DNA from 3 places in the Photobacterium sp. NCIMB 13483 genome. Region 1 is predicted to be linked to each of the others. Evidence: predicted binding sites of a transcription regulator. Region 1 holds the regulator's gene; each other region holds the start of a gene.
What was found. The regulator CRP, encoded in region 1, controls carbon source genes, mostly activating them, when cyclic AMP is high. The targets are predictions, from matches to a motif close to TGTGANNNNNNTCACA.
Positions count from the first base shown of each region.

Region 2: the regulator CRP is predicted to act here: its motif matches at 2,949-2,964, upstream of cdd (cytidine deaminase).
Region 3: the regulator CRP is predicted to act here: its motif matches at 2,423-2,438, upstream of typA (translational GTPase TypA).

Region 1 is NZ_PYLV01000006.1:145,561-149,855, reverse strand. Features, by position in the region: gene C9I86_RS07465 (phosphoribulokinase) at 82-951, shown strand; gene C9I86_RS07460 (OsmC family protein) at 1,053-1,457, opposite strand; gene crp (cAMP-activated global transcriptional regulator CRP) at 1,840-2,472, shown strand; gene C9I86_RS07450 (hypothetical protein) at 2,652-2,846, shown strand; gene C9I86_RS07445 (DUF1338 domain-containing protein) at 2,897-3,691, opposite strand; gene astD (succinylglutamate-semialdehyde dehydrogenase) at 3,732-4,295, opposite strand, start outside.
Region 2 is NZ_PYLV01000036.1:12,501-16,795, forward strand. Features, by position in the region: gene purT (formate-dependent phosphoribosylglycinamide formyltransferase) at 1-781, opposite strand, end outside; gene C9I86_RS18865 (DMT family transporter) at 944-1,819, opposite strand; gene cdd (cytidine deaminase) at 1,952-2,839, opposite strand; gene C9I86_RS18875 (CidB/LrgB family autolysis modulator) at 3,055-3,741, opposite strand; gene C9I86_RS18880 (CidA/LrgA family protein) at 3,738-4,082, opposite strand; gene C9I86_RS18885 (hypothetical protein) at 4,201-4,295, opposite strand, start outside.
Region 3 is NZ_PYLV01000024.1:59,754-64,048, reverse strand. Features, by position in the region: gene C9I86_RS16270 (DUF2959 domain-containing protein) at 1-327, shown strand, start outside; gene typA (translational GTPase TypA) at 494-2,320, opposite strand; gene glnA (glutamate--ammonia ligase) at 2,922-4,295, shown strand, end outside.

The sequences.
Region 1 (4,295 bases):
TTTTAGCAAACATGTAGTAACATTTATCGCTGACCATTATTTGTTATTAAACCTGTGCTAATCACAACAACAAGGTGAGTTATGTCGGTAAAACACCCTATTATTGCTGTCACTGGTTCATCAGGCGCGGGTACGACCACCACCTCTGAAGCCTTCCGCAAAATGTTTAATATGATGGACATCAACGCCGCATGGTTAGAAGGCGATAGTTTTCATCGTTTTACTCGCCCAGAGATGGATTGTGAGATTCGTAAAGCCAAAGAACAAGGTCGTCATATCAGCTATTTCGGTGCAGAAGCCAATGACTTTGAACAGTTAGCCCACTTTTTCGAGCAATATGCTCAAGACGGCAGTGGCAAGTTTCGGCGTTACTTACATACCTTTGATGAAGCCGTACCTTATAATCAAATGCCGGGTACTTTCACGCCTTGGCAACAGTTAGCTGAAAATACTGATGTGTTATTTTATGAAGGGCTACATGGCGGTGTGGTTGATGGTGAAACCAATGTCGCTCAGCATGTTGATTTACTGATTGGGATGGTGCCCATTGTAAACTTAGAGTGGATTCAAAAGATCATTCGCGACACTCGCGACCGCGGTCATTCAAGAGAAGCGGTGATGGAATCAATTGTGCGCTCAATGGATGACTATCTTAATTACATCACACCCCAATTTTCTCGCACCCATATTAATTTTCAACGAGTCCCTACCGTTGATACGTCAAACCCTGTCAGTGCGAAAGGTATTCCAAGTTTAGATGAAAGCTTTGTCGTGATCCGGTTTCGTGGCTTAAAAAATGTCGACTTTCCACATTTATTGGCGATGATTCAAGGCTCATTTATGTCACGCCACAATACCCTTGTGGTTCCTGGTGGGAAAATGAGTTTTGCGATGGAACTGATTATGCGACCGTTGCTTGAACAACTCATTGAAAATGGAAAAATAGCGTAAGCATTATTTCTTGTATGATACTCAGAAGTAAGTATCAGACGTAGCTCTCACTACTCGTTGATAAACGGTTACTGATATCAGCAACCGTCATCGTCATCGAGTTACGCCACAACAATCTCATAGCTGTGACTCATTTCAACACCTTTACCTAGCATCAAACAAACTGAGCAATATTTTTCAAGCGAGTCAGCCACCATCTTACTCACTAGTGCATCATTTAAATCATGGCCAGTAACAACAAAGTGTAAATTGGCATGAGTGAAAATTCGTGGCGCTTGTTCACGACGTTCGGCGAAGATATTCACTTCACAAGCCGTGATCTGCTGTTGTAAATCTTGTAAACCACTAACAACATCCACAGAGCTACATCCCCCGGCAGCCATTAATACCAACTCCATTGGACTTGGCCCTTTTTCACCACCGTTACCATCTAAAACGACGCTATGGCCCGATGCTGATTGGCCAACAAACGTCATGTTTTCTACCCATTTTACACGTGACTGCATTTTTATATCCTTGAGCTATATTATTTAAAATTTGATCTTATTTTTGTTGATAATTCCATCGATGTAAACGTTATTTATTTTGTTTGATGCTAATTGTGTTGCATATTTCTATTGCTAGAATTGGAGAGCAAAATCACTTTGAAACGGTGCTTTTGGTAACTAAGTCACAACGATGTGATCATGTGCACACTTATCTCTCATAAATGAGCGGGTCATCGAGATCAATATCAAGAAAAAGCCCCAAAAAAAGGATACACTCTAAACCAGTTTAAGTTAGCTCGCAGCCCATCAGCTGAGTGAATAACCCTGCCAACGCACAGTTTTGTCGAGTTATCTTTACAGAACATATTGTTGGGCAACATATGCAGAGGAAGTTAGTAATATGGTTCCAGGTAAACCGCAAACAGATCCAACTTTAGAGTGGTTTCTTTCCCATTGTCACATTCACAAATATCCATCAAAGAGCACGTTAATTCACGCAGGTGAAAAAGCAGAGACTTTGTACTACATCGTGAAGGGTTCTGTTGCTGTATTAATCAAGGATGAAGAAGGTAAGGAGATGATCCTTTCTTACCTAAACCAGGGCGACTTTATTGGTGAACTCGGCTTGTTCGAAGAAGACCAAGAACGTACAGCTTGGGTTCGCGCAAAAAGCCCTTGTGAAGTTGCAGAAATTTCATTTAAAAAATTCCGTCAATTAATTCAAGTTAACCCAGATATTCTAATGCGTCTATCTGCTCAAATGGCATGTCGTCTACAAGTGACAAGTCAAAAAGTGGGTGATCTTGCGTTCCTTGATGTTACAGGTCGTATTGCACAGACATTACTGAATCTTGCAAAACAACCTGATGCAATGACACACCCTGATGGCATGCAAATTAAGATCACTCGTCAAGAAATTGGTCAGATCGTAGGTTGTTCTCGCGAAACAGTCGGCCGTATTCTTAAAATGCTAGAAGAGCAAAATCTTATTTCTGCTCATGGCAAGACTATTGTGGTTTACGGTACACGCTAATTATTTTAGTCATACCAAAATCACCGATGAAACCGCAGCTTATGCCTGCGGTTTTTTTTTATCACTCCCCAGATGATCACCGTAAAACAATCATTGAACACTCAGGCATTAGTGTTAAATTTTAACTTGTAATAACATCTATTTATGCTACATTTTGCTCACAAATGGATTTTAAATCGATGATGGTCAATATGGATATTGAACGCTTTTCAGTTAACAGTTACACCACGGTACCTGGGATCTTAACTAGTCAGCCAACAACCATTGAAATGACAGGGTTTAGTGATAGTCGCTGTTATCTCGAACAACAAACCGGATTACGTCGCTGCCCTGCAGATGAATCAGGTGTTTGGGCTTCACCACTGGATAACTAACCCTTCAACAACAGTGCTTATGCGCTAAGCACTGTTTATTTGGCTTACAATTAACGATCTGTACTTTCAAAAATTTTATTCGCCGAAGCAACCACAAACCCTGAATATAACTCACCATTCGCTTGGGGATGGCGTTTTGCAAATTCATAAAATCCACCAGGGATGTTATGAATACCGTCTCGAAAACTGACCCCCACCTTGTCAGCCATGGTTGCTGATTGTTCCAACATCACCTCAGCATTACCTTTTATCTCCCCGCCCGCTTGATTAATAACAAACTGGTTATGGCGCAATAAATGATTAACCTCTTCAAGATTAGAGAACTGTTCTAATTGATTAATACTCACCGTAAAATGGTTAGCGCCAAAACCGTGTGCCGCAACCCACGCTGCATATTCACTTTCAGCCGCTAAAAATTGATAGGTCGCAAAGTCAAGTTGCCATGGACGGCCACGATAAATAAAATCAGGTTGGCGAAAATAATCATCATCAACCTGATCAAGCAAGGCTCGTATCGTATGTTGTAATTCAGCCGAGCACCCCGCTAATTGTAATTCGCTAATAAAGACTTTTGGCAACACCGGGTTTGCATGAATAAAGGATTCGGCATACAGCTTTTTGGCACTAAAATGATATTTTGCTTGCGGTTGGTAACCCAAAGCAATAAATGGCGCAGCCAGTACGGCTAAGCCACACTTCGGTAACCCAAAGCTGCGCAATGCAATATGATCATTAAGTAATGCTGTGTCCTCGGTTAACAACTGCTGTATTTGCACCGCTGAAGGGCATAAGCGGTGACTATAATCGTGCCATAAACCATCAAAAAGTTGGGTAATAGATTCCATAATCAGCCTGCCTATTGAAAGCATTATCACTCATTAAACCTTAGCTCAAGCATACTCCTGGCGCTAATTGAGCCGGTAATTGCACATCATCCCCTTCAACAGACGCCATAGGATAAGCACAATAGTCCGCAGCATAATAAGCGCTTGGGCGAAGATTTCCTGATGCGCCAGGGCCACCAAAAGGTGCATCACCACTCGCTCCTGTTAAGGGTCGGTTTCGATTCACAATACCAGCACGAATATGTTCAATAAAATAGAGCCATTGTTGCTCATCGGTTGAAATGAGCCCTGCCGCTAAGCCATAGCGAGTTTGATTGGCACTGACTACCGCTTGAATAAAATCAACATAACGACTAACGTGTAATAGTGGTCCAAAATATTCTTCATCCGCAAGTTCAGTAATAGCACTAACATCGATAATCGCAGGCGTCACAATTGCGCCTTGTCCCCGCGTTGCCGTTAATAAAGCAACGCCACCAGCATCCAAAAGTTGTTGTTGATGCAATATGATGTGATCCGCCGCCACAGCAGAAATTAATGGCCCCATAAACGGTGCAGGGGTTGCAAAGGGATCACCCACCAGCAATTGTGAAGCGACCGTCAC
Region 2 (4,295 bases), on a different contig from region 1:
GGCCATAACCGCCTAATTCATTCACAACCTTCTGAGCAACATCCTCAGCCGCTGTTAAGGCTGCCTTTGACATTTGCTGTGGTTGCCACGACTCGCGGTAGTCGCCATCCTCTTGACGATGACCAATTGGCGCACAGAAATGCACTCCATCAACCGCGCGTACTGTGAGAAGTGTGATTTCATAATCAAAATCGACAAAGCCTTCAACAATCACTCGGCCTGCACCTGCACGTCCACCTTCTTGTGCGTATTGCCATGCTGATTCAATGTCTGCGGCAGTTTTAATCACGCTTTGACCTTTGCCTGATGAACTCATGATCGGTTTTACAACACACGGCATGCCAATACGATGCACTGAGGCTTCAAAATCGGCATATTGATCAGAAAATTCATAAGGCGAGGTTGGAATGGCTAAGGTTTCAGCGGCAAGACGACGAATACCTTCACGGTTCATAGTCAGTTTAGTCGCGTTAGCGGTGGGGACGATATTGATACCTTGGCTTTCAAGTTCAACTAAAGTATCTGTCGCAATTGCTTCAATTTCAGGCACAACAAAATGGGGCTTTTCAAGGGCAATAATACCTTTAAGTGCATCACCATCTAACATATCAATCACATGGCTACGGTGGGCTACCTGCATTGCTGGTGCATTCTCATAACGATCAACAGCAATCACTTCAAGACCAAGACGTTGACACTCAATAGCAACTTCTTTGCCTAACTCACCAGAGCCAAGCAGTAATACACGGGTTGCATCAGAACAAGTAGCTGTACCAAACATTGAAATTCCTTACGATTTGTCATTAAAGGTGAAATCTGCCGTTAATCATACCTTATTTTGATGTTTGCGCAATCGTTTGCTTTTGGTGGGTGTTTGATAGGAATCTCATAATTGAAGAACGGAAAGCGAAAAAAAACCGCTTATCATAAGCGGTTTAAATGATTATTTTTTGCGATTTTCCCAATGGGTAATAAAAGCAACTGAAAGAATAATAATTCCAGCGCCAAGCCATAATCGCCCTGGTGGTGTCCAACCAAAGACTAACCATCCACCTAATACGTTTAAAGGTAATTTTGCGTGATCAAAAGGTTGTACAAAAGAAGCATCAGCTACGGCATAGGCTTTAGCGATTGCCCATTGTGCTAAGCCTGTCAATAAGCCCGCAATAATTAATAACCACCAGCTAAAACTCACTGTTGGCATCGTAAAGTCAGGCGCAGCTAAAATAAGATTGAACGGTGTCATTAGAATGAGCAGGTACATCACAATCGTGGTTGGTGATTCATGGCTAGATTGCTTCTTCACCATCAATGAATAAGCCGCCCAGAAAAAAGCCGCACCTACAGGCAATAATGTCGCGATGTTAAAATCTTCAGACCATGGCTCAAGAATAATCATGGCACCAACAAAACCGCCTAGTGTTGCCAACCAACGCGCTTTACCGACAGTTTCTTTTAGAATGAGCCCTGAACCGATTGTTGCAAATAGTGGGGAAATCATTAGTAGCGCAATACCTTGCCAAATAGGGACAGGGTAGGCTAATGCCCATAGCCATAACTGGATACCGATAACCGCAAAAAACACCCGTAAGCAGTGTAACCAAAAGTGGTTGGTTTTAAGCGATTGACGAATACCTAATGTACGTAGCCAAGGAAACATAGCGATTAATGCAATAAAGTATTGGATCAACGCAACAGACGTGGAAGGAACATGCATTTTGATACTAAGGTATTGAGCTAAGCTGTTTACGATAGCAAACGCGAGCCCAGCCGTGAGCATCCATGCTGCTCCTTTCAAAGGATTGTGTGTTTGAGACATTGTCATTGGCTTCTAATAATAGGTGGCGAGATAATACGCTTTTGATGTTTGATAGCCAACATTGATCAAGTTTAGATAATAAAAAACCGCCAGTGAGGCGGTCTTTTTAGAATATTCAAATCAATTGCCGACTTAATAAGCAACATATGTTAGTTGAATATCAGGATTAAGTGCTTCTAATAATGCTTGTGTACGTGCTAATTGACTAATTTTACTTTCAGCACTTTCTACCAGTGCCGCTTCTGCAATCTCAGACAATGAATAGTTAGACATATTCATATTAATTAATGCCACTTGCAGAGGAGGTAAGCTTGGGTTGAAGGCTGCATTTTCTGCATACATGCCTTCAAAAACACGGCCATCATGTGCTTTTAATGCCATACCACTGAAATTCTTTGAGTAAGGTGCATGTGAACGGTTAGCGGCATTACATGCACTGATCGCAAGCTCTGAACCTTCTTCAATGCAAATGCCATTATTTAAATCACTTAATAGACCATCTTTAACCCCTAAATCTAGCGGGCCGAATGAATCAGGTAAGTATTGTTGCAGTGTCATGGGTTCGCGTTGTGGCAGTTGAATCATCATGTCGTTAGCTGATGTTAATTCATTCATAAACTGACGACAGTGACCACAAGGGCTGTAGTTTATAGTGACATCTTTAATGCCCACTTCGCCCTTGATCCATGCATGGCTAATGGCAGATTGTTCAGCATGAATAGTACAAGCCATACTTGCGTTTTCAAATTCCATATTAGCACCAAAATATAAGCGGCCAGATGTGCCACGTACAATTGCACCAACATAGAAATTAGAAATAGGGACTACAGCATAGGAAGCAGCAAGAGGAAGGAGGGCCAAGCGAAGTTCAGTATCAGTCATGTGCGTTGTTGATAATAAACATTCGAATTGCTCAGGACTGATCGTTGAGTCGAAATTTGAATCTTCGATAATAGGCTTTAAAGCTGACGCCAATTCAGCAGGTAATAAGCTTAATGCTTTTATAACACGTGCGTACATTGGGTGTTACTCCTTCATTGTTTATGGCAAAACATTCTATGTGAATCACAATGAGTTAGAAGTGATCTTGATCACACTGTTGGTTTTGCCATTACACCTATTACATTACTGAGAGTGGCGTCACACTTGTTTCTGTAACAAAGCATACAACATTTCAATGACTTAGTAAAAATTGACCGTTTTGTATGCTTTGTGCTCAACTGTGCTATTGCTGATCAAGCATGTCCAAAAATACGTAATAGTAGAGGAAACATCAGTGGGGCTAATAAGGTGGTCATAATGCCGCAAATAACCAAAGCTAAAGAACTAAATGCACCTTCTTGATAGTTTTCTTCTACGGCTTTTGCTGTACCTAATGCATGTGACACCGTACCAATTGACAAGCCTTTTGCTAGTGGATGTTTCACGCGGAATAATTTCATGATTGGGTAACCTAATACCGCGCCAAATAACCCCACAATAATCACCATTGCAGAGGTAATCGCAGGAATCCCCCCAATTTGCTGAGAAGCCGCCATTGCAAGAGGGGTAGTGATAGATTTAGGTAAAATACTTGCTGCAAGTTGAGCATCCGCACCCATTGAAAAAGCAATCGCAGTACCAAAGGTCATTGATAACACGCTACCGACAAAACAAGAGGTTAAAATGGTTTTCCACTTACTGCGAATAAGCCCAATTTGTTGATATAGCGGGAAAGCTAATGCGACAACCGCAGGACCCAATAAATAGTTAATCACTTCATTTTGTGCAAAATAGGTCTGATAAGGCACTTCCAACCATTTTAAGGCCAAAATCATAACAATAAGCGTGATTAAAAGAGGGTTGAAAAAAGGATTTTTAATTTTCATTGCTAAATAACGTGCAACATAAAAGCAGACTAAGGTTGCCACTAACCAAATCATGACTGTTTCTCCTTATGGTGTACCGCTAGGCCAATAACAATTAACACAATAACGGTGCTGCCAAGGGTACTTGCAAAAATGATCGCTGCGTTATTTTCAATGACACCTAAATAATTCATTAAACCAACACCAACAGGTACAAATAACAATGCCATGTGTTTAATTAATAAATTACAGGTACTTTCAACCCACTCTGCACGACAAATGCCAGTGACAAGAGCAATAAAAAGAATAAATAAGCCGATGATACTGCCAGGAACCGGTAATCCAGACCAGTGCTGAATGCCTTGTCCTAAAAAGAAACAGATCATGACGATAGCAAATGAGCGTATATAATTCATGGGTGGTATGACTCTTAAATATTTCCAATCATCATACAAATAAACATGATAATTGTCACACTAATTAATGGCGGTTAATGAACTATATTGGTTTCTGTTGATAAAACAAGCATTAATGTTATTGGATTGTCAAAATATACCCACCAAGCAGTAGTGTAAATGTAATGATTATTAAGGTGCAAATAGTTGCGTAATTAGTCTTTATTCCCAAAG
Region 3 (4,295 bases), on a different contig from region 1:
AACGCTATGTTTGAAGAATGGCAGCAAGAACTGTCATTGTATAAAAGTGCCAACCTTAAACGTGATAGCCAACGTAAATTACAAACGACAAAAGTATCTTACAATAAAATGCTATCTGCGATGAAACGCGCTGAGAAGAAAATGGAGCCTGTTTTAGACACTTTACGTGATAACACCCTATATCTTAAGCATAACCTCAATGCGGCAGCAATAGGCTCACTTCAAGGGCAGTTTAATGCATTACAAACCGAAATCTCTGGTGCTATTCGTGATATGAACAGTGCCATTGCAGAATCAAATCGTTTTATTGGTCACTTGAAAAAGTAATCAGCACAATTGCGATACTATAACCATAAAAAAGAGCTAATCATGTTAGCTCTTTTTTTGTTTAAATATTTTTTGTCCCAAGAATATTTTCATACTCCAGATACAACAATCCCCCGCTTGTCGCCAAGCGAGGGATTGTATTAGTAATCGTTCAGATTAGCGGTAATTACTTACCACGACCTGCGCGCTTACGATCGTTTTCAGTAAGAAGTTTCTTACGGATACGAATGCTTTCTGGTGTTACTTCTACTAGCTCGTCATCATCGATGAATTCTAGAGCTTGCTCAAGAGTGTACTTGATAGCAGGAGAAAGCGTTTGTGCTTCATCTGTACCAGATGCACGAACGTTTGTTAGCTGCTTACCACGTAGACAGTTGATAGTTAGATCGTTTGCACGGTTATGAATACCGATGATCTGACCTTCATATACTTCGTCACCGTGCTCAGAGAACAGACGGCCACGCTCTTGTAGGTTGAATAGCGAGTAAGTTACCGCTTTACCAGTACCGTTAGAGATCAATACGCCGTTAGCACGTTGACCGATAGTACCGCCCTTGTGAGGACCGTAGTGATCAAACGTATGGTAGATAAGACCAGAACCAGAAGTCATTGTTAGGAATTCTGTTTGGAAACCGATAAGACCACGAGAAGGCATCATGAAGTCCATGCGAACACGGCCTTTACCATCTGGTGCCATATCTTTTAGTTCACCCTTACGGATACCGATTTTCTCCATTACACTACCTTGATGCTCTTCAACCACATCGATAGTTACAACTTCAAACGGTTCCATTAGCTTACCATCTTCTTCTTTGATGATAACTTCTGGGCGAGATACTGCTAGCTCGTAACCTTCACGACGCATGTTTTCAATCAGGATAGATAGGTGAAGTTCACCACGGCCTGAAACACGGAAACGGTCTGGGCTATCAGTCTCTTCAACGCGCAATGCTACGTTGTGTACTAATTCTTTTTGTAGACGCTCAAGGATGTTACGTGAAGTAACAAACTTACCTTCTTTACCAGCAAACGGAGAAGTGTTTACTTGGAAAGTCATGGTTACAGTTGGTTCATCAACAGACAATGCTGGTAATGCTTCAACAGTGTTTACGTCACAGATAGTGTCAGAAATCTTAAGCTCGCCAAGACCAGTGATTGCAATGATGTCACCCGCTTTCGCTTCAGTAACTTCATGACGCTCAAGACCTAGGTAACCAAGAACTGTACCTACTTTACCGTTACGCTTAGCACCGTCAGCACCAATGATAGTTACTTGTTGGTTTGCAGCAACAGTACCACGAGCAATACGAGCAACACCGATAACACCAACGTAAGAGCTGTAATCTAGTTGAGAGATTTGCATCTGTAGTGGACCGTCAACGTCAACACAAGGAGCTGCAACGTTATCAACGATAGCTTGGAACAATGGTTCCATATCTTCGCCAGTTACGCCTTCTTCCATAGTTGCCCAACCGTTTAGCGCAGAAGCGTAAACTGTTGTGAAGTCTAGTTGCTCGTCAGTTGCGCCTAGGTTGTCAAATAGGTCAAAGATTTGATCCATAACCCACTCAGGACGTGCACCAGGACGGTCAATCTTGTTGATTACAACGATTGGCTTAAGACCGTATGCAAACGCTTTTTGCGTTACGAAACGTGTTTGAGGCATTGGGCCATCAACCGCGTCAACGATCAGTAATACAGAGTCAACCATAGACATGATACGCTCAACTTCACCACCGAAGTCTGCGTGTCCAGGGGTGTCTACGATATTGATGCGGTAGTCATTCCAATTAATTGCTGTGTTCTTAGCAAGAATGGTAATGCCACGCTCTTTTTCGATATCGTTAGAATCCATCACACGTTCTTCGGCTTCGCCGCGACCCTCTAACGTGCCAGATTGCTGTAGAAGTTTATCAACCAGGGTAGTTTTACCGTGGTCAACGTGAGCAATAATTGCGATATTTCTTAAGTTATCGATCAGTTGATTAGACATTAGTTTCACATTCACTCAGAACATGCAGCGTCTTAATAGAGGCTACTTGATTAAAAAAACGGCTCATAATTTAACAGATTTTACTCCAAAACCCACGAAATATGTGATTTATATCACCAGCTTTTTTCGCAACTTCCTCTAGAGCCGCATTTTTACTCACTTTTTTGGCTATTTTTATTTTTCTTAACCCTCATATTGATACGATAAATTAGTCTAAAACCAATCAAAAATGCGATCTTGATCACTTTTTAGTTACAGCTTAATGACGATTATTTAGCAATAAAAATACCTAATTATCTCTGGGTTGATTGACAATATTTGCCCTCATCACCATAGTAGTGGAACTATTAAATGGCGAAGTATATTGGTCAATATTGTATCACTTTCAATATGCACCATTGTTGCACCAAACCGGTGCAAACGCTCACCATAATAGTGCAAACCAGGAGAGGAAAAAGTCACCTAATTGCCTTAAACACGCATTATTAGGGGCTTTTAAAAGTTGGCATGGTTTTCGCTTTAATACTTTTAGATTTGCTCATCACAGTATGAGCACAAAGTTTGCGGCCATCGCCCTAAATAACACCGGAGGTTACTCAAGATGTCAGTTGAAAACGTATTAGCACTGATCCAGGAAAATGAAGTTAAGTTTATTGACCTACGTTTTACCGATACCAAAGGTAAAGAACAGCACATTTCTATTCCATCTCATCAAATCGATGCTGATTTTTTTGAAGAAGGTAAAATGTTTGATGGCTCTTCTGTAGCTGGCTGGAAAGGCATTAATGAATCAGACATGGTAATGATGCCTGATGCAGCAAGTGCGGTACTTGACCCATTTACTGAAGACGCAACCCTAAATATTCGTTGTGATATTCTTGAGCCAGCAACAATGCAAGGCTACGATCGTGACCCTCGCTCAATCGCTAAACGTGCAGAAGAATTCATGCGTTCAGCAGGTTTTGCTGACAATGTTTTAGTCGGACCTGAACCAGAATTCTTCCTCTTTGATGACGTTCGATTTAATACTGATATGTCAGGCTCATTCTTTAAGATTGACGACATTGAAGCAGCATGGAACAGCGGCACTAAAATTGAAGGCGGTAACAAAGGTCACCGTCCAGGCGTTAAAGGCGGTTATTTCCCAGTAGCTCCTGTTGATTCATCACAAGACATTCGCTCTGCAATGTGTTTGATCATGGAAGAAATGGGATTGGTTGTTGAAGCTCACCACCATGAAGTCGCGACCGCAGGTCAAAACGAGATCGCAACCCGTTTCAATACCTTAACCAATAAAGCTGATGAAATTCAGATTTATAAGTATGTTGTTCATAACGTGGCACACGCGTTTGGTAAAACAGCAACCTTTATGCCTAAACCACTGGTTGGTGATAATGGCTCAGGTATGCACGTTCACATGTCACTGGCTAAAGATGGTGTTAACCTATTTGCAGGTGATAAGTACGGCGGCCTATCTGAAATGGCATTGTTCTACATCGGCGGTATCATTAAGCACGCACGTGCAATCAACGCCTTTGCTAACCCTGCTACGAACTCATACAAGCGTCTAGTCCCTGGCTACGAAGCACCTGTTATGTTGGCTTACTCTGCACGTAACCGTTCTGCATCAATCCGTATTCCAGTCGTACCAAGTCCAAAAGCACGTCGTATCGAAGTACGCTTTGGTGATCCAGCAGCGAACCCATACCTAGCCTTTGCAGCAATGCTAATGGCTGGCCTTGATGGTATCGCTAACAAGATCCACCCAGGCGAAGCAATGGATAAAGACCTTTACGACTTACCAGCAGAAGAAGCGGCAGAGATTCCAAAAGTAGCTGAGTCACTACAAGGTGCACTACAAGCGCTTGACGAAGACCGTGAATTCTTAACCTCTGGTGGCGTATTCTCTAACGACTTTATTGATTCTTACATCGCCCTAAAAGAGCAAGATGTAGAGAAAATCAATATGGCAGTA